DNA from 2 places in the Streptomyces sp. NPDC093064 genome. Region 2 is predicted to be linked to the other one. Evidence: predicted binding sites of a transcription regulator. Region 2 holds the regulator's gene; the other holds the start of a gene.
What was found. Region 2 encodes HrcA, which represses chaperone genes, less so after heat shock. Its sites were predicted from a motif close to TTNGCACTCNGNNNNNCNGAGTGCNAA; they were not measured.
Positions count from the first base shown of each region.

Region 1: a site for HrcA is predicted at 3,525-3,551, ahead of groL (chaperonin GroEL). Genes of this name have one in related genera too.

Region 1 covers NZ_JBIVPK010000009.1:50,154-64,618, forward strand. Annotated here, with positions in the region: gene ACIQFZ_RS13615 (glucosyl-3-phosphoglycerate synthase) at 1-785, opposite strand, end outside; SAM riboswitch class I at 916-1,085, shown strand; gene thrC (threonine synthase) at 1,104-2,387, shown strand; gene ACIQFZ_RS13625 (MoaD/ThiS family protein) at 2,384-2,659, shown strand; gene ACIQFZ_RS13630 (cold-shock protein) at 3,090-3,293, shown strand; gene groL (chaperonin GroEL) at 3,676-5,298, shown strand; gene ACIQFZ_RS13640 (NADH:flavin oxidoreductase) at 5,498-6,640, shown strand; gene ACIQFZ_RS13645 (MFS transporter) at 6,870-8,345, shown strand; gene ACIQFZ_RS13650 (hypothetical protein) at 8,349-8,933, opposite strand; gene murQ (N-acetylmuramic acid 6-phosphate etherase) at 9,214-10,149, opposite strand; gene ACIQFZ_RS13660 (MurR/RpiR family transcriptional regulator) at 10,246-11,190, opposite strand; gene ACIQFZ_RS13665 (hypothetical protein) at 11,252-12,019, opposite strand; gene ACIQFZ_RS13670 (ABC transporter ATP-binding protein) at 12,016-13,041, opposite strand; gene ACIQFZ_RS13675 (PLD nuclease N-terminal domain-containing protein) at 13,038-13,256, opposite strand; gene ACIQFZ_RS13680 (DUF3887 domain-containing protein) at 13,294-13,920, opposite strand; gene ACIQFZ_RS13685 (hypothetical protein) at 14,116-14,465, shown strand, end outside.
Region 2 covers NZ_JBIVPK010000002.1:277,850-292,314, reverse strand. Annotated here, with positions in the region: gene holA (DNA polymerase III subunit delta) at 255-1,244, shown strand; gene rpsT (30S ribosomal protein S20) at 1,505-1,771, opposite strand; gene lepA (translation elongation factor 4) at 1,992-3,860, shown strand; gene ACIQFZ_RS04210 (AMP-dependent synthetase/ligase) at 4,132-6,006, shown strand; gene ACIQFZ_RS04205 (SpoIIE family protein phosphatase) at 6,236-8,188, shown strand; gene hemW (radical SAM family heme chaperone HemW) at 8,269-9,501, shown strand; gene ACIQFZ_RS04195 (DUF3097 domain-containing protein) at 9,536-10,342, opposite strand; gene ACIQFZ_RS04190 (MBL fold metallo-hydrolase) at 10,375-11,031, opposite strand; gene hrcA (heat-inducible transcriptional repressor HrcA) at 11,352-12,368, shown strand; gene dnaJ (molecular chaperone DnaJ) at 12,369-13,505, shown strand; gene ACIQFZ_RS04175 (nitronate monooxygenase) at 13,841-14,465, shown strand, end outside.

The sequences.
Region 1 (14,465 bases), on a different contig from region 2:
TGTCCGTCCTGGTGCCGGTGCCTGCGCACGCCGACGTCGACCTGGGCGAGGGCGTCCAGACCCACCAGGTGCAGCGCGTCGACCAGCATGCCCAGCTCGACGCCGTAGCCGACCGGGAAGGGCAGTTGTTCGAGGAGTGAGCGGCGGGCCGCGTACTCGCCGCCGAGCGGCTGCACGAAGCCGGCCAGCTGCGGCCAGTGCATGTTGAGCAGCGGGCGTGCCATCAGCTCGGTGACCCGTCCGCCCTGCCCGGCCTGCCCGGCCGCGGCCGGTTTGGAGGTGTGCCCGCCGGGCACGGTGAAGGGCCGGTCGTACATCGCCTTGACCAGGTCGACGTCGCGTTCGGTGAGCAGCGGGCCCACGATGCCGGTGACGAAGTCGGAGGAGAACTCCCGCAGATCGGCGTCGACGAAGCAGATGACGTCCCCGCGGGTGACGAGCAGGGAGCGCCACAGAACCTCGCCCTTGCCCGGCACGGCCGGCAGGCGCGGCAGGATCTCGTCGCGGTGCACCACGCGGGCGCCCGCGGCGGCGGCCACCTCGGAGGTGCGGTCGGTGGAGCCCGAGTCGACGACGACGATCTCGTCGACGAGCGGCGCACGCTCCACGAGGTCGCGGCGGATCACCGCGACGATGTCGCCGACCGTCGCCTCCTCGTTCAGCGCGGGCAGCACCACGGAGACCGACTGGCCGGTGCGCTGCTTGGCCGCCAGAATCTGGTGGAGCGGCCGGTCGGCCACGGACCAGGAGCGGGTGGCCAGCCAGCACTCGACTTCTTCCAGCACGGTCAGCGGCTCCTCACTGTTGTCTCGCGCTTCGGACGACTGACTCAGCCGTCCTGGCCTTCCGTTACAGTCTGAACAACGCGGACGACCATCCCATGCCGGGGGTCACCTCCGCGTCACAACCGAATACAGCTCATCCAGAGGGGCAGAGGGACACGGCCCGATGAAGCCCCGGCAACCCTCCAGCCGGTTCTCGTATCGACTGCTGTGCCTGCACAGCCGATCGTCTTCGCGAGGCTCCCGGCTAGGGAAGGTGCCAAATCCGTCTCACGGCGAGATGCGTCGTGAGGAAGATGAGGAGAAAGGGCCTCGCCTCACATGGCTGTGCAGACCGTTGTAAGCAGCACCGACTCCACCGTGGACCTCGGCCCCGCAGCGGCGCTGAGCTGCCGCGAGTGCGGTCACCGCGTCCCCCTCGGCCCGGTCTTCGCCTGCGAGGAGTGTTTCGGCCCGCTGGAGATCGCCTACGACTTCTCGGCCTACGACACCGAGGAGCTGCGCAAGAGGATCGAAGCGGGCCCCGCGAACATCTGGCGCTACGCGCCGCTGCTGCCCGTCCCCGCGGACGTCGCCGGCAAGCCGAACCTGAACCCGGGCTGGACCAAGCTCGTCCGGGCCGACCGCCTCGCCCGCGAACTGGGGGTGACCGGCGGGCTGTACGTGAAGGACGACTCCGGCAATCCCACGCACTCCTTCAAGGACCGCGTGGTCGCCCAGGCACTGGAGGCGGCCCGCGCCTTCGGCTTCACCACCCTCTCCTGCTCCTCGACCGGCAACCTGGCCGGCGCCGTCGGCGCCGCGGCCGCCCGCGCCGGGCTGCGCTCCTGCGTGTTCATCCCGCACGACCTGGAGCAGGGCAAGGTCGTGATGGCCGCGATCTACGGCGGCGAACTCGTCGGCATCGAGGGCAACTACGACGACGTGAACCGTTTCTGCTCCGAGCTGATCGGCGATCCGGCCGGCGAGGGCTGGGGCTTCGTCAACGTCAACCTGCGGCCGTACTACGCCGAGGGCTCCAAGACGCTGGCGTACGAGATCTGCGAGCAGCTCGGCTGGCGGCTGCCGGACCAGATCGTCGTCCCGATCGCCTCGGGCTCCCAGCTCACCAAGGTCGACAAGGGCCTGCGGGAGCTGATCGAGCTGGGGCTGGTCGAGGACAAGCCGTACAAGATCTTCGGCGCCCAGGCCGAGGGCTGCTCGCCGGTGTCCACCGCCTTCAAGGCCGGCCATGAGGTCGTGCGGCCGCAGAAGCCGAACACGATCGCCAAGTCCCTGGCCATCGGCAACCCGGCCGACGGCCCGTACGTCCTGGACATCGCGCGCCGCACCGGTGGCGCGGTGGAGGACGTGACCGACGAGCAGGTCGTCGACGCCATCAAGCTGCTGGCGCGGACCGAGGGCATCTTCGCCGAGACCGCGGGCGGTGTGACGGTCGGCGTGACGAAGAAGCTGGTCGAGGACGGCGTCCTCGACCCGACGAAGACCACCGTCGTCCTCAACACCGGCGACGGGCTGAAGACGCTGGACGCGGTGGCCGGCACCGGCCTGACCGCGACGATCCGTCCGACCCTGGACTCCTTCCGAGAGGCTGGCCTGGCATGAGCGTGACCGTTCGCATCCCCACCATCCTGCGCACCTACACCGGCGGCCGGGCCGAGGTGAACGCCGAGGGCGCGACCCTGTCCGAGGTCATCTCGGACCTGGAGAAGAACCACACGGGCATCTCGGCACGGGTCCTGGACGACCAGGGCAAGCTGCGCCGCTTCGTCAACGTGTACGTCAACGACGACGACGTCCGGTTCGAGCAGGGCCTCGAGACGGCCACCCCGGACGGCGCGGGCGTCTCGATCATCCCGGCGGTCGCCGGCGGCTGATCATTACCTTCGGTAATCCCGATTACGCAGAGTTCATCGAATTGCCCCCTCCGTGAGAGAAGCGGAGGGGGCAATTCTGTGTGGTTGAGCGCGGTAGAGTTGGGGAACGCGCCCTCCAACTCCGAATCCGGGGCCATGGATTCCTGCCGCGAGCCCGGCAAGAAGTAGCCAAAGTCTGCGGGCCTTTTGTGGCATTTGCCTTGTTTGCGGGGCCCGACTTGCCCTGAATTCGCGTGAATTCTTCCTATATTCCGGACCGCGTACGTCCAGATTTCTCGTCCGATTGACCTGTTGCAGACGGCAGTTGGACAGATACATTCAGCCGCGGTCGACGCGTTCCGGCGCACGCCCCCGATCCACGGGGGGTGAGGTCTGACCCGGGTCCGCGAAGTGTGGATCTGTGCAAGGGCCAGTAATAGGGGAGTTAGGCATGGCTCAGGGCACCGTCAAGTGGTTCAACGCGGAGAAGGGGTACGGCTTCATCGCGGTCGACGGTGGTGCGGACGTCTTCGTCCACTACAGCGCGATCCAGATGGACGGCTACCGCACGCTGGAAGAGGGCCAGCGGGTCGAGTTCGAGATCTCGCAGGGCCAGAAGGGTCCACAGGCCGACATGGTCCGTGTCACGGCCTGAATCGCGCGACCACCGCAAGCGACGTTCTTCTTCGGAAGGGCCCGCACCTCCGCTGCCGGGGTGCGGGCCCTTCGCTGTGTCGGCGCACTTCCCCGTCCGGCGGTCGGCACGCCCGTGTCCGCGCACCGCGCGCCCGCACGGCCCGGTACGCCCGTGTTCGCGCCCGGCCGAGTGCCCCGCCGACCCCCGAAGGCGCTTGCACTCGAAGGGGTCGAGTGCTAATCATTGGCGTTAGCACTCTGAAGGTGAGAGTGACAACGAAGGACCGGGTCGGTGAGGCCACGGGCCGGGTGGGGCAAGGAACCACCGGTCGGGGGCCGTCCGTCGCGGGCGCGGGCGCGGTCCGAAGTAATCACCCCCAGTCCTGGGAGGACCACTTCACATGGCCAAGATCATCGCGTTCGACGAGGAGGCGCGGCGAGGCCTCGAGCGCGGCATGAACCAGCTCGCGGACGCCGTCAAGGTGACCCTCGGCCCCAAGGGCCGCAACGTCGTCCTCGAGAAGAAGTGGGGTGCCCCCACGATCACCAACGACGGTGTCTCCATCGCCAAGGAGATCGAGCTCGAGGACCCGTACGAGAAGATCGGCGCCGAGCTGGTCAAGGAAGTCGCCAAGAAGACGGACGACGTCGCCGGCGACGGTACGACCACCGCGACCGTGCTCGCCCAGGCCCTCGTCAAGGAAGGCCTGCGCAACGTCGCCGCCGGTGCCAACCCGATGGCCCTGAAGCGCGGTATCGAGAAGGCCGTCGAGGCCGTCTCCGCCGCCCTGCTCGACCAGGCCAAGGAGGTCGAGACCAAGGAGCAGATCGCCTCCACCGCCTCCATCTCCGCCGCCGACACCCAGATCGGCGAGCTCATCGCCGAGGCCATGGACAAGGTCGGCAAGGAAGGCGTCATCACCGTCGAGGAGTCGCAGACCTTCGGTCTGGAGCTCGAGCTCACCGAGGGCATGCGCTTCGACAAGGGCTACATCTCCGCCTACTTCGCGACCGACATGGAGCGCATGGAGGCGTCGCTCGAGGACCCGTACATCCTCATCGCCAACTCCAAGATCTCCTCGGTCAAGGACCTGCTCCCGCTCCTGGAGAAGGTCATGCAGTCGGGCAAGCCGCTGCTGATCATCGCCGAGGACGTCGAGGGCGAGGCCCTGTCGACCCTGGTCGTCAACAAGATCCGCGGCACCTTCAAGTCCGTCGCCGTCAAGGCCCCGGGCTTCGGCGACCGCCGCAAGGCCATGCTCGGCGACATCGCCATCCTCACGGGCGGCGAGGTCATCTCCGAGGAGGTCGGCCTCAAGCTGGAGAACGCGACCCTGGACCTCCTGGGCCGCGCCCGCAAGGTCGTCATCACCAAGGACGAGACCACCATCGTCGACGGTGCCGGCTCCTCCGACCAGGTCAACGGCCGGGTCAACCAGATCCGCGCCGAGATCGAGAACAGCGACTCCGACTACGACCGCGAGAAGCTCCAGGAGCGCCTGGCGAAGCTCGCCGGCGGTGTCGCGGTCATCAAGGCCGGTGCCGCCACCGAGGTGGAGCTCAAGGAGCGCAAGCACCGCATCGAGGACGCCGTGCGCAACGCCAAGGCGGCCGTCGAGGAGGGCATCGTCGCCGGTGGTGGCGTGGCCCTGCTCCAGACCACCAACGTCTTCGAGAAGCTGGAGCTCGAGGGTGACGAGGCGACCGGCGCGCAGGCCGTGAAGCTCGCCCTGGAGGCCCCGCTCAAGCAGATCGCCGTCAACGCCGGCCTCGAGGGCGGCGTCGTGGTGGAGAAGGTCCGCAACCTCACCCCGGGCCACGGCCTGAACGCCGCGACCGGTGAGTACGTCGACCTGGTCGCCGAGGGCATCATCGACCCGGCGAAGGTGACCCGTTCCGCGCTGCAGAACGCCGCCTCCATCGCCGCGCTGTTCCTCACCACCGAGGCCGTCATCGCCGACAAGCCGGAGAAGGCCGCCGCGCCGGCCGGCGGCGGCATGCCGGGCGGTGACATGGACTTCTGATCCCCTCGAGGATCGGATCCGTCCTTCACGTACCGAGGGCGGCACTCCCTGGAGACAGGGGGTGCCGCCCTCGGGCGTGTTCCGGGTCACAGGAGTGGCTCGGTGGAATGCCGTGGCAGGCAGGGCAGTTGACGCCGGTGCCCGGCTGACGCGCGTGCACGCCGGCCGGTACCGACCACGATTCCGAGGAGCCCCCCACGTGACCGTCACCGCCTCCGAGTCCGCTTCCGGGTCCGCGTCCCGCGCGGCCGAGATCCTCTCCCGCCCCCTCACGCTGAACGGCCTCACCGTCCCCAACCGGATCGTGATGGCGCCGATGACCCGGATGTTCTCGCCGGGCGGCGTCCCCGGCGAGGACGTGCTGACGTACTACGCCCGCCGCGCCGCCGCGGGCGTCGGCCTGATCGTCACCGAGGGCACCTACGTGGGGCACGACTCGGCCGGGCAGAGCGACCGCGTGCCCCGCTTCCACGGCGAGGAGCAGCTCGCGGGCTGGGCCAAGGTGGCCGAGGCCGTGCACGTGGCGGGCGGCACGATCGTGCCGCAGCTGTGGCACATCGGCATGGTGCGCCGGCCGGGCCAGCAGCCGTTCCCGGACGCGCCCGCGGTGGGCCCCTCCGGGCTGCGCATCGGCGAGTCCGAGGTCACCGGCAGGGCGATGACGCGGACGGACCTGGACGACGTCATCGGCGCGTTCGCCGAGGCGGCCGCCGCCGCGGAGCGCATCGGCTTCGACGGCGTGGAGCTGCACGGCGCCCACGGCTACCTGCTCGACCAGTTCCTCTGGACGGGCACCAACCGCCGTACCGACGCCTACGGCGGCGATCCGGTGGCCCGTACGAAGTTCGCGGCCGAGATCGTGGCGGCGGTGCGGGAGTCCGTCTCGCCCGGCTTCCCGGTCCTCTTCCGGTACTCGCAGTGGAAGCAGGAGGCCTACGACGCCCGCCTGGCCGAGACCCCCGAGGAGCTGGAGGCGATCCTGTCGCCGCTGGCGGCGGCCGGAGTGGACGTCTTCCACGCCTCCACGCGCCGCTACTGGCTGCCGGAGTTCGAGGGCTCGGACCTCAACCTCGCGGGCTGGACGAAGAAGCTGACGGGCAAGCAGGTCATCAGCGTCGGCTCGGTGGGTCTGGACGGCGACTTCATCAAGGCGTTCCAGGGCGAGGGCGCGGAGGTCGGCAGCCTCGACAACCTGCTGGACCGGCTGGAGCGCGACGAGTTCGACCTGGTGGCCGTGGGCCGCGCGCTGCTCCAGGACCCCGAGTGGGCGGCGAAGGTCCTCGGCGGCCGCTTCGAGGAGTTGAAGCCGTACGACGCGGCGGCGCTGAAGACGCTGAGCTGAGCTGCTGAGCTGCTGAGCTGAACCGGGCCGGGCCCGGGGGCTCGGGCCCGGATGTGGGGGCGGTGGCTGCCGGAGGGCGGGCGCCGCCCCTCTGCCTGCCGGATCTTCGTCCGGGGGGTCTTCGCCTGCCGGGTCCTCGCCCGGCGGGATTTCGCTTGCTTGAGTCAAACAATTCCAATTAAAGTTGCCTGAGTCAAGTACACCCCCTCTCCGACGGAGACCTTCCTTCATGTCCGACGCACTCGCCCGGCCCGCCACGGCCGGGCAATCCGCGCCCCGGCCCAACGCCGTCGTGGCCGTACTCGCCTTCGGCGGCATCGTGGTCTCGCTGATGCAGACCCTCGTGATCCCGATCATTCCCGAGCTGCCCAAGCTCCTGCACGCCTCGGCGTCGGACACCGTCTGGGCCGTCACCGCCACGCTGCTCGCCGCGGCCGTGGCCACCCCGGTCATGGGCCGCCTCGGCGACATGTACGGCAAGCGCCGCATGCTCCTGCTGAGCCTCGCCATGCTGGTGGTCGGCTCGGTCACGGCCGCGCTGAGCGACTCCCTCACGCCGATGATCGTCGGCCGCGCCCTGCAGGGCCTCGCCTCCGGTGTCATCCCGCTCGGCATCAGCATCATGCGCGACGAACTGCCCGCCGAACGGCTCGGTTCGGCGACCGCGATGATCAGCGCCTCGCTCGGCGTCGGCGGTGCCCTCGGGCTGCCCGCCGCCGCGCTGATCGCCGAGAACCTCAACTGGCACATGCTGTTCTGGGTCTCGGCCGGCCTGGGCGTCGTGGCGGCGGTGCTGGTGCTGGGCTTCGTGCCCGAGTCGGCGGTGCGCACCGGCGGCCGCTTCGACCTGCCCGGCGCGGTCGGTATGGCGGTGGGCCTGGTCTGCCTGCTGCTGGCGATCTCCAAGGGCGCCGACTGGGGCTGGGGCAGCGGCACGACCCTGGGCCTGTTCGCGGCGGCGGTCGTGGTCCTGGTCGCCTGGGGCCTGTTCGAACTGCGCGTCGAGGCGCCCCTGGTGGACCTGCGCACCACGGCCCGCCGCCAGGTGCTGGTGACCAACCTCGCCTCGGTGGCGATCGGCTTCGCGATGTTCTCGATGTCCCTGGTCATCCCGCAGCTGCTGCAACTGCCCGCGCAGACCGGCTACGGCCTCGGCAAGTCGCTGCTGGCCTCCGGCCTGGTCATGGCCCCCTCGGGTCTGGTGATGATGGCCGTCGCCCCGGTGTCGGCGATCGTCTCGCGGACCAGGGGACCCAAGGTGACGCTGATGATCGGCGCGCTGATCGTCGCCGCCGGCTACGGCCTCAACATCGTCCTGATGAGCCAGGTCTGGCACTTCGTCCTGACGTCCTGCGTGATCGGCGCCGGCATCGGCTTCACCTACGGCTCGATGCCCGCGCTCATCATGAGCGCCGTCCCCGCGTCCGAGACGGGCGCGGCGAACAGCCTCAACACCCTGATGCGCTCGATCGGCACGTCGGTCGCCAGCGCGGTGGCGGGCGTGGTCCTGGCCCATATGACCACCGCGTTCGGCCCCTACCAGCTGCCCTCCGAGAACGGCTTCCGCACGGTCCTCGCCGTCGGCGCCGGCGCCGCCCTGCTCGGCTTCCTGGTCGCGTCCTTCATCCCGCGCCCGCGCAGCGCGGCCCCGGGGGAGCCGTCGGCGGCCGGTGAGCCCGCGCCCACCGGGGCGAAGGTGTCGTAGGCCCTACGGGTTGCCCATGGGCTCGATGTCGGTCCGCGCGGGATGGCCCCAGACCCGGACCACCTCGTAGTCGGTGAACTCGTGCACGAGCCGGTAGGCGGGCGCGGCGCGCGGTGCCCGGCGCTGGGCGGCGATGAACAGCTCGGCCTCGCGCCGGTCCCGGCGCGGGGACCCGCACAACTGCCACTCCCGCCCGTTCCACAGCTCCGGCAGCCATCGCTGCTGGGGCTGCGGCCGGTCCTCGCGGACGCCGTAGCGGGACGGGGCGGGGGCGGCGGGCTCGGCGGCGTGGCGCGCGTACGAGGCGTACGCCCCGTCGACCTCGGAGCGGCGGGCGGCCCGGCGCCGGGTCTCGCACAGGAGGCACAGATCGGGGGCGCTCTCATCGACGGGCCCGTTCGGATGCTCGGGGCAGCGGGTGGCGGGCGCGGCCGTCGTGACGGTCTCGTCCAGCAGGTCGAGAGCCCGCCGGAGATCCGCCTTCATCTCGTGCAGCCTGGCGTCGGGCGTCTCCGCGGACAGCGCCTCGCCATGCTCGCCGAGCAGACGCAGAGCCCGTCCTAGGGCGGTGAGCTGGGCGTGGTTCATGGTGCCCTCCAGCCTAGTGCTGCGACCGGAGAGGTTCACCGGCTCGCGACGCCCGGCACGGCTCCCCCAAGCTCTTCGAGCAGGGGGGACCCCCAGCCGCGTTGTCGCATCACCCGAGTACGTCCAGTACGCGGGCGTTGCTCCGCCTTGCGATGTACCGCACCGGACGCCGCGAGCTTTCCGGCAAACCTTCCCGGTCACAGCACTGCGACGCCCCGGCCGGTAAGGGAGCCCCCGGCCTGCCCGCTCGCTCCTGCCACCGGTCCCGGGCCCGCCTGCCTCAGTCCCCCGCCCGCTCCAGTGCCGTGCGCAGGTGGCCGTCGGACTGTTTCAGGAGGCGGGTTGCCGTGGGGGCGTCGGTGTCGGCGAGGAGGGTGAGGATGGCGGTCTTCACCTCGCCGTCCGCGGCCGTCAGGGCCCGTTCGATCTCGTCGTCCGCCGCGCCCGTGGCCAGGGCGACGATACGGCGGGAGCGGGCGCGGAGCTTGTCGTTGGAGGCCCGTACGTCGACCATCAGGTTTCCGTAGGTCTTGCCCAGGCGGATCATCGTGATCGTCGAGAGCATGTTGAGGACCAGTTTCTGCGCCGTGCCGGCTTTCAGGCGGGTGGAGCCGGTCAGCAGCTCGGGGCCGACGACGACCTCGATGCCGTGCTCGGCGGCGGCCGCCAGCGCGCTGTTCGCGTTGCAGGACAGGCCGATGGTCAGGGCACCCAGGGCGCGGGCGTGCTCCACCGCGCCGATGGCGTAGGGGGTGCGGCCGGAGGCGGAGACGCCCACCACCGTGTCGTCCGGCGTGAGCCCGAGGGCGTCGAGCGCTTCGGCCGCCAGCTCCTTCGAGTCCTCCGCGCCCTCGACCGAGGTCACCATGGCCGGCGGGCCACCCGCGATCAGCCCGACGACCTGGGAGGGGCGCGTGTTGAAGGTCGGCGGGCACTCCGAGGCGTCCAGGACCCCCAGCCGTCCGGCCGTGCCCGCGCCGGCGTAGACCAGCCGGCCGCCGCGCGCCATCCGCTCGGCCACCGCGTCGATCGCGGCGGCGATCTGCGGCAGCCGCTCGGTCACGGCGGCGGGCACGGTGCTGTCCTCGGCGTTCATCAGCCGGGCGATCTCCAGCGTCGGCAGCCGGTCGATCTCCGCCAGCTCGGGGCGGAACGCCTCGGTCGTCAGCGAATCCAACTCGGTGCGCAGCTCGCGGTAGTGGGGCGTGGAGGTCATGAGGGGGCGGCTCTCTTCGTGCGTGGCGGTACGGCTGACCGTGCGGATCCGGGCTTGTTCGGTTCTCGGCTACGAGTACTGCGAGCGCTGCGAGTGCTACGAGCGGTGGGTCCCGCCCCGCGGGCTGTGCCGGTGGGCGAGCGCCTCGTAGGACGCCGCGAGCGCGGGCGCCGCCGTCTCGTACGTCCGCTGTGCCACCCCGACGAACAGGCAGTCCACCACGAGCAGTTGGCTGGTCCGGGAGGACATCGCCGCCGGGCGCAGCTCGCTCTCGCGGGCCGTGGAGGTGGTCAGGACGTGGTCGGCGTACTGCGTGACGGGCGCGGCGGGCCGGCCGGTGATGGCCACGGTGGTCGCGCCGCGCTCGAAGGCCACCCGCAGCGGCTCGATCACGTCCCCGGTCGAACCCGAGTGGGTGATGGCGATCGCCACGTCCCCCGCGCGCAGCTGCACCGCGTTGGTGACGGCGAGGTGCGGGTCGCTGTGCGCGTGCGCCACCAGACCTATGCGCAGCAGCTTCTGCGTGAGGTCCTGGGCGACCAGACCGGAGGCGCCGATGCCGTAGACGTCGGTGCGGCGGGCGGCGGCCAGCGCGGTGACGGCCGCGCCGAGCTGGATGGTGTCGAGGCCGGCGGCGGTGTCGGCCAGGGTCTGCTGCTCGTCGTAGGCGAGTTTGGCGACGACGTCGGCGATGGGGTCGTCCACCGCGATGTCGGTCGTGATGGCGGGCGCGCGCCCCGACTGCTGCTGGGCGGCCAGGCCCGCGAGGGCCAGGCGCAGGTCCCGGTAACCCGGATAGCCCAGCAGGCGGGCGGTGCGTACGACGGTCGCCTCGCTGGTGCCGGTGAGCTCGGCGAGGCCGGTGACCGTGAGGGCCGCGCAGCCGGCCGGGTCGCCGGCGACGGCCTCGGCGACCCGCTGCATGGAGCGGGTCATCGAGGGCGCGAGCGTACGTACCTTGGCCGCGAGGGCGGCGGGTGCGGGGGGCGTGAGGCCCGGGGCGCCCACGCCTGCGAAAATTTCCTTCACGTCCTGGGTCACACTGTGAAAGGTATTTTCGTACGGTCACGTGGTCAAGGCCGCGCGGGCGTCAACGTAGGCGTCAACGTACCTCCTTGCGCGCGCCCCGCAGGATCGCTGCCGCCACGCAGCCGAGCGCGAGCACCACGGCGACGGCCAGGGCCCGCTGCGCGTGGTCGGCCGCCGTGTGCCGCAGGAACGCGTCCGGCGCCTTCGTCAGCTCGGTCGGGAGCCAGCGCGACACCCGCGGCAGCGCTCCGAGCAGCGGGAGCGTGAACAGCGCGAGCAGCGCGTACCCGACGGTGCCGAGCGTGCTGCGGGCCAGTGTCGCGGCCAGCGCCGTGACCGCCGCGGCGAACACCAGGAACACCGAGCCGGTGAGCGCGGTCCAGCCCAAGGCCGCCGTACCGGGATTCCCCAGCAGGACGGCCGTCTCGTACCAGGCGGCGAGCAGCCCGGCCAGGTAGCCGCCCACGGCCCCGGCGGCGCTGGCCGCGAACCTCGGCACCAGTAGATCGCCGAAGCGCCGGGCGCGAGTCCGATAGAAGATCGCGAGCGCGGGCCTGGCGTCGATCGAGCACGCGTACGCCGCCACGACGACCGCCACGATGAGGCCTATCCCGAACGCGTTGTTCACGTACTGGGCGACCCCGTCCGCCGGGACCGGGGGTGGAAAGACGATCTTCACCCGCTGGGCCGAGCCGCCGGCGTGGTCGAGCAACTGCCCGGAGTACCGGGCGAGCAGCGGCCCGGTGAACCCGAAGAGCACGAAAACACCCAGCAGCGCGATCAGCCTCTTGGTGCGCAGCAGCCGAAGCCACTCCACCCGCCACAGCGAAAGCTCGTTCACGCCGCACCCGTCCGATCCGCTTCCCGCTGTCCGTGCTGTTCCTGCTGTTCCTGCTGTACCTGCTGTCCGTCCCGTCCGTGGCGTCCGCCGGTCAGTGCCAGGAACGCGGCCTCCAGGTCGGCGTCGACCGGGTGAAGGCTGATCAGAGCGGCGTCCGCCGCGGCGATCGCCTGCGGCAGCCGGCGTTCACCGACCTCCGTGCTCGAGGCTTCGACACGCACGGACCCGTCGGAGTCCACCACCACCGAGGTGACCCATTCCTGTTGCCGCAGCAGTTCGGCCAGCCGCTGCTCGCCGCCCGCACGCAGGCGCACCTCCCAGGCCGGCTGGAGGAAACGGTCGATCAGTTCGCGTACCGGCCCCTGGAACAGGAGCCTGCCCCGGTCGAGGACGCCCACCGTGTCGGCGACCCGCTGGACGTCCGCCAGGACATGGCTGGAGAAGATCACGGTGCGGGTCCGGCCGAGCCCGGCGACCAGGGACAGCACCTCCGCACGCCCGGACGGGTCGAGCGCGCTGGACGGTTCGTCGAGGATGAGCAGCTCGGGGTCCAGCGCCAACGCCACGGCGAGGCCCAGCCGTTGCTTCATGCCACGGGAGAAGCCGCCCGTGCGCCGGCCGGCCGCCTCGGTCAGGCCGACCTCGGCGAGTACGGCCGCGACCGGGTCGGCGGGGGACCCGCCGGTGTCGGGCGCCGTGCCGCCACGGCGCCGGTGCCCCCCGCGAGCGGCCAGGCCACGGGACTGGCGCACCACCTCCGCCGCGGTGAGCCAGGGTTCGAACTCGGGAGTGTCGGGGCAGACCCCGATCCGTCCCGCGTCGACCGACAACCGGACCTCGCCCGCGTCGAAGCGGCGCAGACCGGCCACGATGGACAGAAGCGTGGTCTTCCCGGCGCCGTTCGGTCCCACCAGACCGTAGACACCGCCGCGCGGCACCTCCAGGTCCACACCGTGCAGCCCCGCGCCGTGTCCGTAGTCGCGCACCAGGCCCGCGGTCACCACGGCCGGCCCCCCGCTCACCGGTCCTCGCTCCGCCCCGCCACCAGGTAGGCGATCGGACCCAGGGGGTTCACGAACAGGCATACCAGCACCCAGGCCCAGCGGGGCAGGTGACGGGTGCTCCGGTGCCGCACGACGTCGACGAGGCAGTAGACGAGCAGAGCGAGCTCGGCGACCAGCAGAGGCGCGATCGCGGCCCAGGGGACCGCCGAGGCGTTGAGGGTGGAGGCAATCACGGGACGGACTCTCTGTGGGGGTGTCGGATCGGCCGGATCACGGCGTCTCGGGCGGGAGGACGAAGAATCCGGCGACCTTCTCGTCCGTGTCGAACGCGACCCGGGCCTTCATCTCACCGGCCTCGTAGCGCAGCGGGATGTCCACCACGGTGTGATCGCCGATGCGCCGGACGAACGGCTCGCCCTCGCCGAAGCCCTCGAACGCGCCGACGAGTCCGGCGACGCCGGCCAGCGCGTCGCCCCGCACCTTGTCGGTGAAGGCCGCGAGGACCTCGGCGTTGAAGGACGGCCTGGCGTCGTCCATGCGGCCTTCGAGGACGGCCGTGACGATCTCGAGGGCGCGCTCCGGGGCGTCGGTCATGCGCACTGTCTTGTCCATGGGTTCTCCCGTTCGGGGGTCGATGGGCTTGCCGAACCGCTGGAAGGCGGCCTGGCGGGTGACTCCGAGCAGGTCCCCGACCTCCTGCCAGGTGTGGCCCGCGTCCCGGCACTGCTGCACGCAGAGCTTGAGCACCTGTTCCGCCAAGACGTCGACGTCCTGGGCGCGTCGGATCAGGTCGAGGTAGGCCGGTGGGGCCAACGGGCTGCCCACCGCCGAGGCCAGGGCCGCGGCGTGCTCGGCGAGCCGGGCACTCAGGGAAGCGAGGGGGAGGGAATCGGTCACACGTAAAGGGTGCCTTTACATCCCGGAGTGTGTCAAGGAACTCTTTACAGCCCCGGCGGCTCCGGCCCGGGCTTCTGTGAACGGCCCAGCGCTGCACGGGAGATGGAGAGAGCGGGCCCCCGGCGGCGCGGAACCCGCCGGTGCGTGATCCGTCACCGGCGTGCGGTCCGTGACTTCCGGGTGACAATGGGGGGCATGGAACCCATCAGCCCCCTGGAGCAGGCCCTGCACGCCGCCCGCGCCCTGGTGCTCGCCGATCTGGTCGCCGGCGAGGTCGCCGACGCGGACGTGGTCTCGCTCGTGGAGGACTCCGTCGCCCAGCGCCGCTGGTGGGTGGAGCAGTGGCCGGAAGGCGCGCAGTACGTGGCGGGCCTGGTCGCGCAGGACGTCCAGGACGCGCTCCTGGAGCGGTACGGCCGCTGGCCGCTGTGCCCGGTGTGCGGCTACGGCGACCCGCACGCGCTGGACGTCGAGCCGGAACTCGGGCCGGACCCGCACTGGGTGTGCTCCAAGGCGGGCGTGAAGGTGGCGCCGGTGGGCGCGCT
Region 2 (14,465 bases):
CCTGGCACCGTGCCTCGCCGCGTTGTCGTCGGTTGGCAGGGCTCCGCCCTGCCGCCCTCCTCCGCCTTGCGATCCTCCCCCACTGCCTGAACGGCGTGGGAGGTGCCCCCATCACCAGACCCCGCTCCCTGATCCGGCCTGATCCAAACGAAAGACCCTAGCCCCGTGGGGACCAGGCGCGAACCGGTGTGGTCCGCGTCGACCGGTGCCATGTGCCGGGGGCGTTGTCAGTGGTCCGTGGGATGCTTGTCGCGATGGCCAGGAAGACTGCGAACGACGACCCTCTCGCCCCGGTGACGCTAGCCGTGGGGCAGGAGGACCTCCTGCTCGACCGTGCCGTGCGGGAGGTGGTGGCCGCCGCCAGGGCCGCCGACGCCGACACGGACGTACGGGACCTCACCCCCGACCAGTTGCAGCCCGGCACGCTCGCCGAGCTGACCAGTCCGTCGCTCTTCGCCGAGCGCAAGGTCGTGGTCGTACGCAACGCGCAGGACCTGTCGGCCGACACGGTCAAGGACGTCAAGGCGTATCTGGGCTCGCCCGCCGAGGAGATCACGCTGGTGCTGCTGCACGCGGGCGGCGCCAAGGGCAAGGGCCTGCTCGACGCGGCGCGCAAGGCCGGTGCGCGCGAGGTGGCCTGCCCGAAGATGACCAAGCCGGCCGACCGGCTCGCCTTCGTGCGGGGCGAGTTCCGCGGACTCGGGCGCTCGGCCACACCGGAGGCGTGTCAGGCGCTGGTCGACGCGATCGGCAGTGATCTGCGGGAGCTGGCGTCGGCGGTGACGCAGTTGGTCGCCGACATCGAGGGGACGATCGACGAGGCCGTCGTCGGCCGCTACTACACGGGGCGGGCCGAGGCGTCCAGCTTCACGGTCGCCGACCGGGCCGTCGAGGGGCGGGCGGCGGAGGCGCTGGAGGCGCTGCGGTGGTCGCTGGCCACCGGCGTGGCACCGGTGATGATCACCAGCGCGCTCGCCCAGGGCGTGCGGGCGATCGGGAAGCTGTCGTCCGCGCGCGGCGGCCGTCCGGCCGACCTGGCGCGGGAACTGGGCATGCCGCCCTGGAAGATCGACCGCGTCCGGCAGCAGATGCGCGGCTGGACCCCGGACGGCGTGGCCGTCGCCCTCCGCGCGGTGGCCGAGGCCGACGCGGGCGTCAAGGGCGGCGGAGACGACCCCGAGTACGCCCTGGAGAAGGCCGTGGTCACCATCGCCCGGGCGGCCCGTTCCAGAGGACGCGGCTGAGACGGCCCGAGCCACCCCACGTCGAAGGTCCCGGCCGCTCTTCACGCTTCCGCGACACGCCGAAGGCCCCGTCGCTCTCCCTGGGGAAAGGGAGTGCGGCGGGGCCTTCGGTTCACGCCGTTCGGTTCCGCGCCCGCGTGGCGAACGCAGGCCGCGCGCGGATCCGGGGGTGCCGGTCGGGGGCGGATGAGAGAGGGCCCGCCCTCAGTCCTTCCGGCCAAGTCGGATCACGGAGGATCCGTTCAGATCAAGGAAGGGGCTCAGCCCTTGAGGGCCGTGACCTTGGTGGCCAGCGCCGACTTCTTGTTGGCGGCCGCGTTCTTGTGGATGACGCCCTTCGAGACGGCCTTGTCGAGCTGACGCGCGGCAGCGCGCTGGAGCTCGGTGGCCTTCTGGACGTCACCCGCGGCAGCGGCCTCGCGGGCCTTGCGGATCGCGGTCTTCAGAGAGGACTTGACGGCCTTGTTGCGCAGCCGGGCCTTCTCGTTGGTCTTGTTCCGCTTGATCTGGGACTTGATGTTCGCCACGAATGAGCCTTTTCAGGTTCTGGTACGGGGCCGCACGGGTCCCGCACCGGTGATTTCTTGAGTTGTGCCTCGCGCGTAGAGGGCATGAGACACAGTCGCCCAGGCTACCAGCGGCCCGCTGGACGGCCCAAACCGGCCGCCGGTCCCCGCCCGTGGGACCATGGAAGCTACGTATCGTTCCGACCCGAGGCATAAGGCGCCTCAAGAAACAGGACCCTGCGTGCCCGCGACCCCTGACAACGTGCCCGAGCCGAGCCGTACCGCCCCGGCTCTGATCCGCAACTTCTGCATCATCGCGCACATCGACCACGGCAAGTCCACGCTCGCCGACCGGATGCTCCAGCTGACCGGGGTGGTCGAGCAGCGGCAGATGCGCGCTCAGTACCTCGACCGTATGGACATCGAGCGCGAGCGCGGCATCACGATCAAGTCCCAGGCGGTGCGCCTGCCGTGGGCTCCCACCCACGACCCCGGCAACACGCACATCCTCAACATGATCGACACCCCCGGGCACGTCGACTTCACCTACGAGGTCTCGCGGTCGCTCGCCGCCTGCGAGGGGACCGTCCTGCTCGTCGACGCGGCCCAGGGCATCGAGGCCCAGACCCTCGCCAACCTCTACCTGGCGATGGAGAACGACCTCACGATCATCCCGGTCCTCAACAAGATCGACCTGCCGGCCGCGCAGCCGGAGAAGTTCGCCGAGGAGCTTGCCAACCTCGTCGGCTGCGACCCCGACGACGTGCTGAAGGTCTCCGCCAAGACCGGCCTCGGCGTCGACGCGCTGCTCGACCGGGTGGTCAAGGAGATCCCGGCCCCGGTCGGCGTCGCCGACGCCCCCGCCCGCGCGATGATCTTCGATTCCGTCTACGACTCCTACCGCGGTGTCGTGACCTACGTCCGTGTCATCGACGGTCAGCTCAACAAGCGCGAGCGGATCCGGATGATGTCCACCGGCGCCACCCACGAGCTGCTGGAGATCGGCACCAACTCCCCGGAGATGCTGCCGGCCGACGGCCTCGGCGTCGGCGAGGTGGGCTACCTGATCACCGGGGTGAAGGACGTCCGCCAGTCCAAGGTCGGTGACACCGTCACCAGCCAGCACAAGGGCGCCGAGGAGGCGCTGGGCGGCTACAAGGACCCCAAGCCGATGGTCTTCTCCGGCCTGTATCCGCTGGACGGCTCCGACTACCCCGAGCTGCGCGAGGCGCTGGACAAGCTCCAGCTCAACGACGCCGCCCTGGTCTACGAGCCGGAGACCTCCGCCGCCCTCGGGTTCGGCTTCCGCGTCGGCTTCCTCGGCCTGCTCCACCTGGACGTGATCCGCGAGCGACTGGAGCGCGAGTTCGGGCTCGACCTGATCGCCACCGCCCCCAACGTGGTCTACCGCGTGCTGATGGAGGACGGCACCGAGCACACGGTCACCAACCCCAGCGAGTTCCCCGAGGGGAAGCTCGCCGAGGTGTACGAGCCCGTCGTGCGGGCCACGATCCTCGCGCCCACCGAGTTCATCGGCTCGATCATGGAACTGTGCCAGACCCGCCGCGGCACGCTGCTGGGCATGGACTACCTCTCCGAGGACCGCGTCGAGATCCGCTACACCCTCCCGCTCGCCGAGATCGTCTTCGACTTCTTCGACCAGTTGAAGTCCAAGACCCGCGGCTACGCCTCCCTCGACTACGAGCCCACCGGTGAGCAGAGCAGCTCCCTGGTCAAGGTCGACATCCTGCTGCACGGCGACAAGGTGGACGCCTTCTCGGCGATCACCCACAAGGACCAGGCGTACGCGTACGGCGTCCGGCTCGTCGCCAAGCTCAGGGAGCTGATCCCGCGGCAGAGCTTCGAGGTGCCCGTCCAGGCCGCCATCGGCTCCCGGGTGATCGCCCGCGAGACCATCCGCGCCATCCGCAAGGACGTCCTCGCCAAGTGCTACGGCGGTGACATCTCCCGTAAGCGGAAGCTGCTGGAGAAGCAGAAGGAGGGCAAGAAGCGCATGAAGATGGTGGGTTCCGTGGAGGTTCCCCAGGAGGCCTTCATCGCGGTGCTCTCCAGCGATGACAGCGCGGGGTCGGCCAAGGGCAAGAAGTGACCGCTCGGTAGCTCGGGACGTGCGGCCGTAACCCGGTGAACCGGGTGAAAAAGGGGCCCGTCGTGCGAAGGCGCGGCGGGCCCCCGCGCATTCACGCGGTAGCTCTCTGTGGGAAGTGACCGAGCGCTGCCTCTTACGCGGTGGCCGGTCGCACCTTAGTCTGATCCTGCTCGTTAGTTACTCACGAGTTAAGCAACAGTCCGAACCACCACACGTGAGTCACCCCAGCCGCAAAGAGCCAGCCGCATTGTCGCGGGCCCCGGAGGATGTCGTGAGCGACGCACAGACCCTGATCGAGAACCGTCCGCCGTCCGTGGCGGCCCTCTTCCTGGAGCGTGTGGCGGCCACACCGGACGCCGAGGCCTACCGCTACCCCGTACCCGCGGCATCCGGCGCGGGTCCGGACGACTGGAAGTCGCTGAGCTGGGCGCAGTCCGCCGAGCGGGTCTACGCGATCGCGGCCGGACTCATCGAACTGGGCGTGCGGCCGGAGGAGCGGGTCGCACTCGCCTCCTCCACCCGTGTGGAGTGGCTGCTGGCGGACCTCGGCATCATGTGCGCGGGCGCGGCCACGACCACGGTCTACCCGCAGACCAGCGCCGGCGAGTCGGCCTTCATCCTCTCCGACTCCCAGAGCAGGGTGCTCATCGCGGAGAACGCCGAGCAACTGGCCAAGGCCGAGGAGAAGCGCGCCGAGCTGCCCGAGCTGCACCACGTCGTCGTCATCGACGCGGACGGCGTCGAGACCGGCGACCGGGTGCTCAGCCTGGCCGAGCTGGAGCGGCGCGGCGCCGCGTACCTGGGCGAGCACCCCGAGTTGATCAAGGAGCGGGTCGACGCGATCACCAAGGACCAGCTCGCCACCCTCATCTACACCTCCGGCACCACCGGCCGCCCCAAGGGCGTCCGGCTGCCGCACGACAACTGGTCGTACATGGCCAAGGCCATCGCCGCCACCGGGCTGGTCGGCGCCGACGACGTGCAGTACCTGTGGCTGCCGCTCGCGCACGTCTTCGGCAAGGTCCTCACGTCCGGCCAGATCGAGGTCGGGCACGTCACCGCCGTGGACGGCCGCGTGGACAAGATCATCGAGAATCTTCCGGTCGTCCAGCCGACCTACATGGCGGCCGTCCCGCGCATCTTCGAGAAGGTCTACAACGGCGTCGCCGCCAAGGCGCGCGCCGGCGGCCCGGCCAAGTACAAGATCTTCCAGTGGGCCGCCGAGGTCGCCCGCGAGTACGCCAAGGTCACCCAGGACAACTTCAGGCGCACCGGCACCCGCTCCGCGCCCTTCGCCCTGGCCGCCAAGCACAAGGTCGCCGACGCGCTCGTCTACGCCAAGATCCGCGAGGCCTTCGGCGGCCGGCTGCGCGCCTGCGTCTCGGGCAGCGCCGCCCTCGCCCCGGAGATCGGCTACTTCTTCGCCGGCGCCGGCATCCACATCCTGGAGGGCTACGGCCTCACCGAGTCCTCCGCCGCCTCCTTCGTCAACCCCGGCGAGGCCTACCGCACCGGCACGGTCGGCAGGCCGCTGCCCGGCACCGAGGTGCGCATCGCGGACGACGGCGAGATCCTGCTGCGCGGCCCCGGCATCATGGAGGGCTACCACAAGCTGCCCGAGCAGACCGCCGAGGTGCTGGAGGCCGACGGCTGGTTCCACACCGGCGACATCGGCGAGCTCTCCCCGGACGGCTACCTGCGCATCACCGACCGCAAGAAGGACCTCATCAAGACCTCCGGCGGCAAGTACATCGCGCCCGCCGAGGTCGAGGGCCAGTTCAAGGCGGTGTGCCCGTACGTCTCCAACATCCTCGTGCACGGCGCCGACCGGAACTTCTGCACCGCGCTGATCGCCCTCGACGAGCTCGCGATCATGGAGTGGGCCAAGGAGAACGGCCTGGGGGGCAGGCCGTACGCCGAGGTCGTCGCAGCGCCGCGGACGGTCGAGATGGTCGACGGCTACGTCAGGCAGCTCAACGAGGGCCTGCAGCGCTGGCAGACCATCAAGAAGTTCCGCCTGCTGCCGCGCGACCTCGACGTCGAGCACGGCGAGATCACCCCGAGCCTGAAGCTGAAGCGGCCCGTGGTGGAGCGGGAGTACAAGCATCTGATCGAGGAGATGTACGCGGGCGCGCGGGAGGCGTGATCGCTGAGGCGGCCCGGCCGGTGAACTCCCCGCGCGCCTCGGGCGCGCGGGGAACGATCACGAATGCGTTCACGGGCACTCGGATCTGTCCGTCTTTGATCACTCCGGTAGTGCAGTTCTCATACAAGGAGACACACTTCGGTAACTCCTTGCTTATGGGCGCGGTCGGTCTGTCACCCTGTCGGCGTTGACCGAAACCGATTCGTCCGGACCGCCCGGGGAGCCGCAGATGGGGGCCATTCCCACGCAGCGGGAGACCGCCTCCCGTGCCTCCGGGGTACCCGCGCACGCGTCCGGCGCGGCCGCGCACACCGCGGGGGCGTGCCCGTGGACCCACGCGGTACTGCCCGGGGGCTCCCTCGCGCCCCGCTCCGCCCGCGCCGTGCTGCGCTCCGCGCTGGCCGAGTGGACGGACCTCGGGTTCGAGATCGGCGAGCGACTGGCCGAGGATGCCCTGATCGTGGTCAGCGAACTGGTCACCAACGCCGTCGTGCACGCGGGCACCGACGTCGAGCTGACCTGCCGGCTGGAGCCGGAGACCGGCGCCTGCGTGGTCGAGGTGTGCGACCACCACCCCTCGCGCGCCCCCAGCGACCACGGCTCCGGGACACCGCACGAAACCCCGGAGTACGGCCGCGGCCTGCGACTGGTCGCGACGCTCTGCGAGGAGTGGGGCGTCACCTACCGGACCGGCACCAAGACGGTGTGGGCGCGGCTGCCCGCCGAGGCCGGCCCGGCGGAGGAGGACGAGGAGGCGGCGTACGGCGCGGAACGCGAGCTCGGCATCGCCGAGGTCCCCGCGCCCGAGCCGCAGCGCGCCGGGCGGGACCGGGACTGGCTGGGGCGCGGCGCGCTGTCCTTCCTCGCGGAGGCCTCCGACCTGCTCGCCGGACAGCTCGACGAGGACATGGTCGCCTCACTCACCGGACAGTTGCTCGTGCCCCGGCTCGCCGACTGGTGCGCGGTGTGGCTGGAGGACGAGTCCACCGGCCGGTGGGGGGCCTCGCGCTGGAGCGGAGGCGAGGGCGGCGGAGGCTGGAACGACGGGGCCGGCGCGGCCGGGCCGCGGCTCGCCCGTGTCTGGCACGGCAGCGAGAGCCGGATCGAGGAACTGCGGCGATTCCTGGAGAAGGACCCGCCGCGTCCCACCGACGGCCTGCGGTCAGGGCCCGCCTCCTATCCGTGGCCCGGGGAGGCCCTCGGCCCGTACGCGGCCCACGGCGCGGCGCTGGCGTACCGCCTGATCGCGGGCGGCCGTCCGCTGGGCACGCTGGTCATCGGGCGGACCGGGCTGCTCCGCTTCCCCGACGAGGTCACCGGGCTGGTCGAGGACCTCAGTCGCCGGGTCGCCCTCGCCATCGGTGCGGCCCGGCAGTACGCCCGCCAGGCCACCATCAGCGCCGTGCTCCAGCGCGGCCTGCTGCCCGGCGCGGTCGCCGAGATCCCCGGTCTGCGCAGCGCGCTGGTGTACGAGCCGTGCGACAAGGGCGGCCCGAGCGGCGACTTCTACGACCTCTTCCCGGCCGGCGACGGCCGCTGGTGCTTCGCCGTCGGCGACGTGCAGGGCAAGGGCCCCGAGGCCGCCGTGGTCATCGGGCTCGCCCGCCCCTGGCTGCGGCTGCTGGCCCGCGAGGGCTACGGCGTCGCCGACGTCCTGGACCGCCTCAATCAGCTCCTCCTCGACGATGCCACCGAGACCGCCGACGCCGCCGCGCGCGTCCTGGTGGCGGCCGGCGGACGGACGCCGGTCCCCGGCGACACCCAGACCCGGTTCCTGTCCCTGCTGTACGGCGAGCTGGTCCCCTTCGACGGCGGCGTGCGCTGCACCCTCGCCTCCGCCGGGCATCCGCTGCCGCTGGTCCTCGAGCGCGAGGGCGGCGTCCGTACGGCGGCCCGGCCGCAGGCGCTGCTCGGGGTGATCGAGGACGAGACGTACGCCTGCGAGACCTTCGAGCTGCGACCCGGCGACACCTTGCTGTGCGTCACCGACGGCGTCACCGAGCGGCGCTCCGGCTCCCGCCAGTTCGACGACGGGGACGGCCTCGCCGTGGCCCTCGCCGGCTGCGCCGGACTCGACGCGGAACCGATCGCCGAGCGCATCCGCCGCCTCGTACACGACTTCGGCACGGGCCCACCTGAGGACGACCTGGCCCTGCTGGTACTCCAGGCCGAACGCAACTGACAAAACACCGGCGCCCGAGAAACCGCCCGCCCCAGCCGCCGGGCCCCGGGCTTCGCCCGGGGTGCTGGACAATGGGAGGTATGCCTTCCGCACTTCCCGATGGTGAGTCCGTTCCCGATGACGGTGCGCTGCCTGTGGGCGCGCTCGCCGGGGCGGCCGACCGGCCTCTCGGGTTCTATCTGCACGTCCCCTACTGCGCGACCCGCTGCGGCTACTGCGACTTCAACACGTACACGGCCACCGAGCTGCGCGGCACCGGCGGGGTGCTCGCGTCCCGTGACAACTACGCCGGGACGCTGACCGACGAGGTCCGCCTCGCCCGCAAGGTGCTCGGCGACGACCCGCGCGAGGTCCGCACGGTCTTCGTCGGCGGCGGCACGCCCACGCTGCTGGCCGCGGACGACCTGGTGCGGATGCTGGGGGCGATCCGCGACGAGTTCGGCCTCGCGGCCGACGCCGAGATCACGACGGAGGCCAACCCGGAGTCGGTCGACGCCGCCTACCTGGCCACGCTCCGCGAGGGCGGCTTCAACCGGATCTCCTTCGGCATGCAGAGCGCCCGGCAGCACGTGCTGAAGATCCTCGACCGCACGCACACGCCCGGCCGCCCCGAGGCCTGTGTGGCCGAGGCCCGCGCCGCCGGCTTCGAGCACGTCAACCTCGACCTGATCTACGGCACCCCCGGCGAGTCCGACGACGACTGGCGGGCCTCGCTGGACGCGGCCCTCGGCGCCGGCCCCGACCACGTCTCGGCGTACGCCCTCATCGTGGAGGAGGGCACCCAACTCGCCCGCCGGATCCGGCGCGGGGAGATCCCGATGACGGACGACGACGTGCACGCCGACCGCTACCTGATCGCCGAGGAGACGCTGACCGCGGCGGGCTTCGAGTGGTACGAGGTGTCCAACTGGGCCACCTCGGAAGCCGGCCGCTGCCTGCACAACGAGCTGTACTGGCGCGGCGCCGACTGGTGGGGCGCCGGACCCGGTGCGCACAGCCACGTGGGGGGCGTGCGCTGGTGGAACGTGAAGCATCCGGGGGCGTACGCGGCAGCCCTGGCGGCCGGCCGCTCCCCGGGCGCAGGAAGGGAACTCCTCACGGAGGAGGACCGCCGGGTGGAGCGCATCCTGCTGGAACTGCGGCTGCGGGAGGGCGTCCCGCTGGACCTGCTGCGCCCGGACGGACTGGCCGCGTCCCGGCGCGCGCTGTCCGACGGGCTGCTCCAGGAGGGGCCGTACGAGGCGGGGCGCGCCGTGCTCACCCTGCGGGGGCGGCTGCTGGCGGACGCGGTGGTGCGGGACCTGGTGGACTGAGTCGCCCGGAGCACCCGGAGCCGGACCCGAGCGGCTACTCGGGCTGGACGGTGACGAAGTCGATCAACTGCTCGACCCGGCCCAGCAGCTCCGGTTGCAGGTCCTTGTAGGACCGCACGTGGGACAGGATCCCCTTCCAGGCCGCGCCCGTGTTCTCCGGCCAGCCCAGGGCGCGGCACACGCCCGTCTTCCAGTCCTGGCCGCGCGGGACGCGGGGCCAGGACCCGATCCCGAGCGAGGACGGCTTCACGGCCTCCCAGACGTCGATGTACGGGTGGCCGACCACCAGCGCGTGCTCGCTGGTCACCGACTCGGCGATGCGCCACTCCTTGCTGCCGGGGACCAGGTGGTCCACGAGGACGCCGAGGCGGGCGTCCGGACCGGGCGCGAACGCCTCGACGATCGCCGGCAGGTCGTCGACGCCCTCCAGGTACTCCACGACCACGCCCTCGACGCGCAGGTCGTCGCCCCACACCTTCTCGACCAGTTCGGCGTCGTGCCGGCCCTCGACGTAGATGCGCCCGGCGCGGGCCACGCGCGCGCGTGCCTCGGGCACGGCGACCGAACCGGATGCCGTGCGGGTGGGCCGTACCGGGCCGGACGACGGTTTCACCAGGGTGACCACCCGGCCCTCCAGCAGGAAGCCGCCGGGCGCGAGCGGGAACACCCGGTGCTTGCCGAAACGGTCCTCCAGCGTCACCGTGCCCGCCTCGCAGCGGATCACCGCCCCGCAGAAGCCCGTCCCGGGCTCCTCCACCACCAGACCCGGCTCGGCGGAAACCTCCGGCTCGGTCCGCGGCTTCTTCCAGGGAGGAGTGAGGTCGGGCGAATACTGGCGCATTCGAGTGACGATATGGACAGGCCCGTGTCCGATCAGGGCGACACGCCGAAGCGCGCGGCCAGGGCGTCCCGCTGGGCGCGGACGAACGCGGCGTCCACCACCGCTCCGTGACCGGGGACGTACAGCGCGTCCTCGCCGCCGAGCGCCAGCAGTCGGTCGAGGGCGGCGGGCCACCGGGACGGCACGGCGTCCGGGCCCGCCTGGGGCTCGCCGGACTCCTCGACCAGGTCTCCGCAGAACACCACCGACGGCTCGCCCGGCACCACCACGGCGAGGTCGTGCGCCGTGTGACCCGGACCCACGTTCACCAGCAGCGCCTCCCGCCCGCCGCCGAGCCGCAGGGTCAGCCGGTCGCCGACCTCGCGGCCGGGGCGCACCAGCACGTCCGCCGCCTCGCGTGCCGCCCGCGCGTCCAGCCCGTGGCGCACCGCGTCCGCGCACAGCTCCTCGCGCCCGCCGGTGAACACCGCGGCCGCGCCCACGGCGGCGAACACCTCCGCGCCGGTGAACTCGGCCGCCCCGAAGACGTGGTCGAAGTGCGGGTGGGTGAGCGCGAGAAGTGTCACACGACCACCGGAGAGCTCCCGCGCCCGCGCGCACAACCACGCGCCCTCCGCGCGGCTCGACCCCGCGTCGACCATCAGCGCGGCGTCCGCCCCGACGACCAGCCCGGCCGTGCAGTCCCACACCGGAAGGCGGCACCGCCCGACGCCGTCCGCCAGCCGTTCCCATTCCAGCTCTTCGCGAGGCTCTTCCCGAGGTTCGTCCCGAGGCTCTTTACGAGGTTCTTCCCGACCAGCCGTCATACGGCGACGCTAGTGCTGCGACCGCGGCCGGGTACGACATCCCGGCCGATCCCGGGTGATCCTGGTCCCGACCTCGTAGTCCTTCGCGGCCCGGCCTTGCCGGGGGTGTACCCGGCGGCCGTACACTGGGCCGGGTAGAGCTGGCACTCGTATGCGCAGAGTGCCAGGCGGGTGGCCGAGGAACGACCCTGGAGGTGTGCGCGATGCTCAGCGAGCGGCGGCTTCAGGTGCTGCGCGCCATCGTCCAGGACTACGTCGGCACCGAGGAGCCGGTGGGCTCCAAGGCCCTCACCGAGCGGCATGGCCTGGGCGTCTCACCGGCCACGGTCCGCAACGACATGGCGGCCCTGGAGGACGAGGGCTACATCGCCCAGCCGCACACCAGTGCCGGCCGTATCCCCACCGACAAGGGGTACCGCCTGTTCGTCGACAAGCTGGCCGAGGTCAAGCCGATGACCGCGCCCGAGCGGCGCGCCATCCAGAACTTCCTCGACGGCGCCGTCGACCTCGACGACGTGGTGGCCCGCACGGTACGGCTGCTCGCCCAGCTGACCCGGCAGGTCGCCGTGGTGCAGTACCCGTCGCTGACCCGTTCGACCGTGCGGCACGTGGAGCTGCTGGCCCTCGCGCCCGCGCGGGTGATGCTCGTGCTGATCACGGACACCGGCCGGGTCGAGCAGCGGATGGTGGACTGCCCGGTGCCCTTCGGGGAGACCTCCCTGGCCGACCTGCGGGCGCGGCTGAACAGCCGGGTCGCGGGGCGCCGTTTCACGGACGTCCCGCACCTCGTGGAGGACCTGCCCGACGGCTTCGACGTCGAGGACCGGGGTACCGTCTCGACCGTGCTGTCCACCCTCCTGGAGACGCTCGTCGAGGAGAACGAGGAGCGGCTGGTCATCGGCGGCACCGCCAACCTCACCCGCTTCCCTCACGACTTCCCGCTCACGATCCGGCCCGTTCTGGAGGCGCTGGAGGAGCAGGTCGTGATGCTGAGGCTGCTCGGTGAGACGCAGAATCCGGGCATGACCGTGCGCATCGGTCACGAGAACGCCCACGAAGGACTCAACTCCACGTCCATCGTGTCGGTCGGCTACGGTTCGGGCGGCGAGGCAGTGGCCAAGCTCGGCGTGGTCGGACCGACCCGCATGGATTACCCGGGAACGATGGGAGCGGTACGCGCAGTGGCACGGTACGTCGGACAGATCCTGGCGGAGTCGTAGGTGGCCACGGACTACTACGCCGTTCTCGGCGTGCGCCGTGACGCGTCGCAGGAAGAGATCAAGAAGGCCTTCCGGCGGCTCGCGCGCGAGCTGCACCCGGACGTCAACCCGGATCCCAAGACCCAGGAGCGGTTCAAGGAGATCAACGCCGCTTACGAGGTGCTCTCCGACCCGCAGAAGAAGCAGGTCTACGATCTCGGCGGCGACCCCCTCTCGCAGGCCGGCGCGGCCGGCGCGAGCGGCTTCGGGGCCGGTTCCTTCGGGAACTTCTCCGACATCATGGACGCCTTCTTCGGCACGGCGTCGCAGCGCGGACCGCGTTCGCGCACGCGCCGGGGCCAGGACGCGATGATCCGGCTCGAGGTCGAGCTGGACGAGGCGGCCTTCGGCACCACGAAGGACATCCAGGTCGACACGGCCGTCGTCTGCAACACGTGCAGCGGCGAGGGCGCGGCTCCGGGCACGACCGCACAGACGTGTGACATGTGCCGCGGCCGGGGTGAGGTCTCGCAGGTCACCCGGTCCTTCCTGGGCCAGGTCATGACGTCGCGCCCGTGCCCCCAGTGCCAGGGCTTCGGCACGGTGGTTCCCACCCCGTGCCCGGAGTGCGCCGGCGACGGCCGCATCCGCGCCCGCCGCACCCTGACCGTGAAGATCCCGGCCGGTGTCGACAACGGCACGCGCATCCAGCTCGCGGGCGAGGGCGAGGTCGGCCCCGGCGGCGGTCCGGCCGGCGACCTGTACGTCGAGATCCACGAGCTGCCGCACTCGACCTTCCAGCGGCGCGGCGACGACCTGCACTGCACGGTCACCATCCCGATGACCGCGGCGGCCCTCGGCACCAAGGTGCCGCTGGAGACCCTGGACGGCTTGGAGGAGGTCGACATCCGCCCGGGCACCCAGTCCGGTCAGTCGATCCCGCTGCACGGCCGCGGCGTCACGCACCTGCGTGGCGGCGGCCGGGGCGACCTCATCGTCCACGTCGAGGTCCAGACCCCGACCAAGCTCGACCCCGAGCAGGAACGCGTGCTGCGCGAGCTCTCCAAGCTGCGCGGCGAGGAACGCCCACAGGGGCAGTTCCAACCGGGGCAGCAGGGCCTGTTCTCGCGGTTGAAGGACGCCTTCAACGGTCGCTGACGCGGGGGCTGGGGTCGGCCGGGGGTCTCGGGGGTTGCCCCCGGGCAGGCACAGTCAGCCGGGGCAGCAGGGCCTGTTCTCGCGGTTGAAGGACGCCTTCAACGGTCGCTGACGCGGGGGCTGGGGTCGGCCGGGGGTCTCGGGGGTTGCCCCCGGGCAGGCACAGTCAACCGGGCAGCAAGGCCTGTTCTCGCAGGTGAAGGACGCCTTCAACGGTCGCTGACGCGGGGCTGGGGTCGGCCGGGTTCGGTGGTTGGCTCGGAAGGGATTCCTCCGGCATATGCCAGAGGTCGCCCGGATTCGGACTCGTCAGGAGGACGTGACAACATGCCGTCATGTCCTCCGCACTGACCGATCTCTTCCCGCACCCGATCGTGCAGGCGCCGATGGCGGGCGGTCCCGCGGTGCCGCCGCTCGCCGCGGCGGTGTCCGATGCCGGTGGACTGGGATTCCTCGCCGCCGGTTACAAGACCGCCGACGGCATGTACCAGGAGATCAAGCAGCTGCGCGGGCTGACCGGCCGCCCCTTCGGCGTCAACGTGTTCATGCCGCAGCCGGAGAGCGCCGAGACCGGCGCCGTCGACCTCTACGCCCACCAGCTCGCCGGTGAGCCCGGCTGGTACGACACCGAACTCGGCGACCCGGCGTCCGGACGCGACGACGGCTACGACGCCAAGCTCGCCGTGCTCCTGGAGGACCCGGTGCCGGTCGTCTCCTTCCACTTCGGCGTGCCCGCCCGCGAGGTCGTGGACTCCCTGCACCGGGTCGGCACCTTCGTCCTCGCCACCGCCACCACCACCGAGGAGGCGCTCGCCGTGGACCGCTCGGGCGCGGACGCGGTGATCGCCCAGGGCGTGGAGGCCGGCGGCCACCAGGGCACCCACCGCGACCTGCCGGAACAGAACGGCGCCGGGATCGGCGTGCTCTCGCTCGTCGCGCAGATCCGCGAGGCGGTCGCCC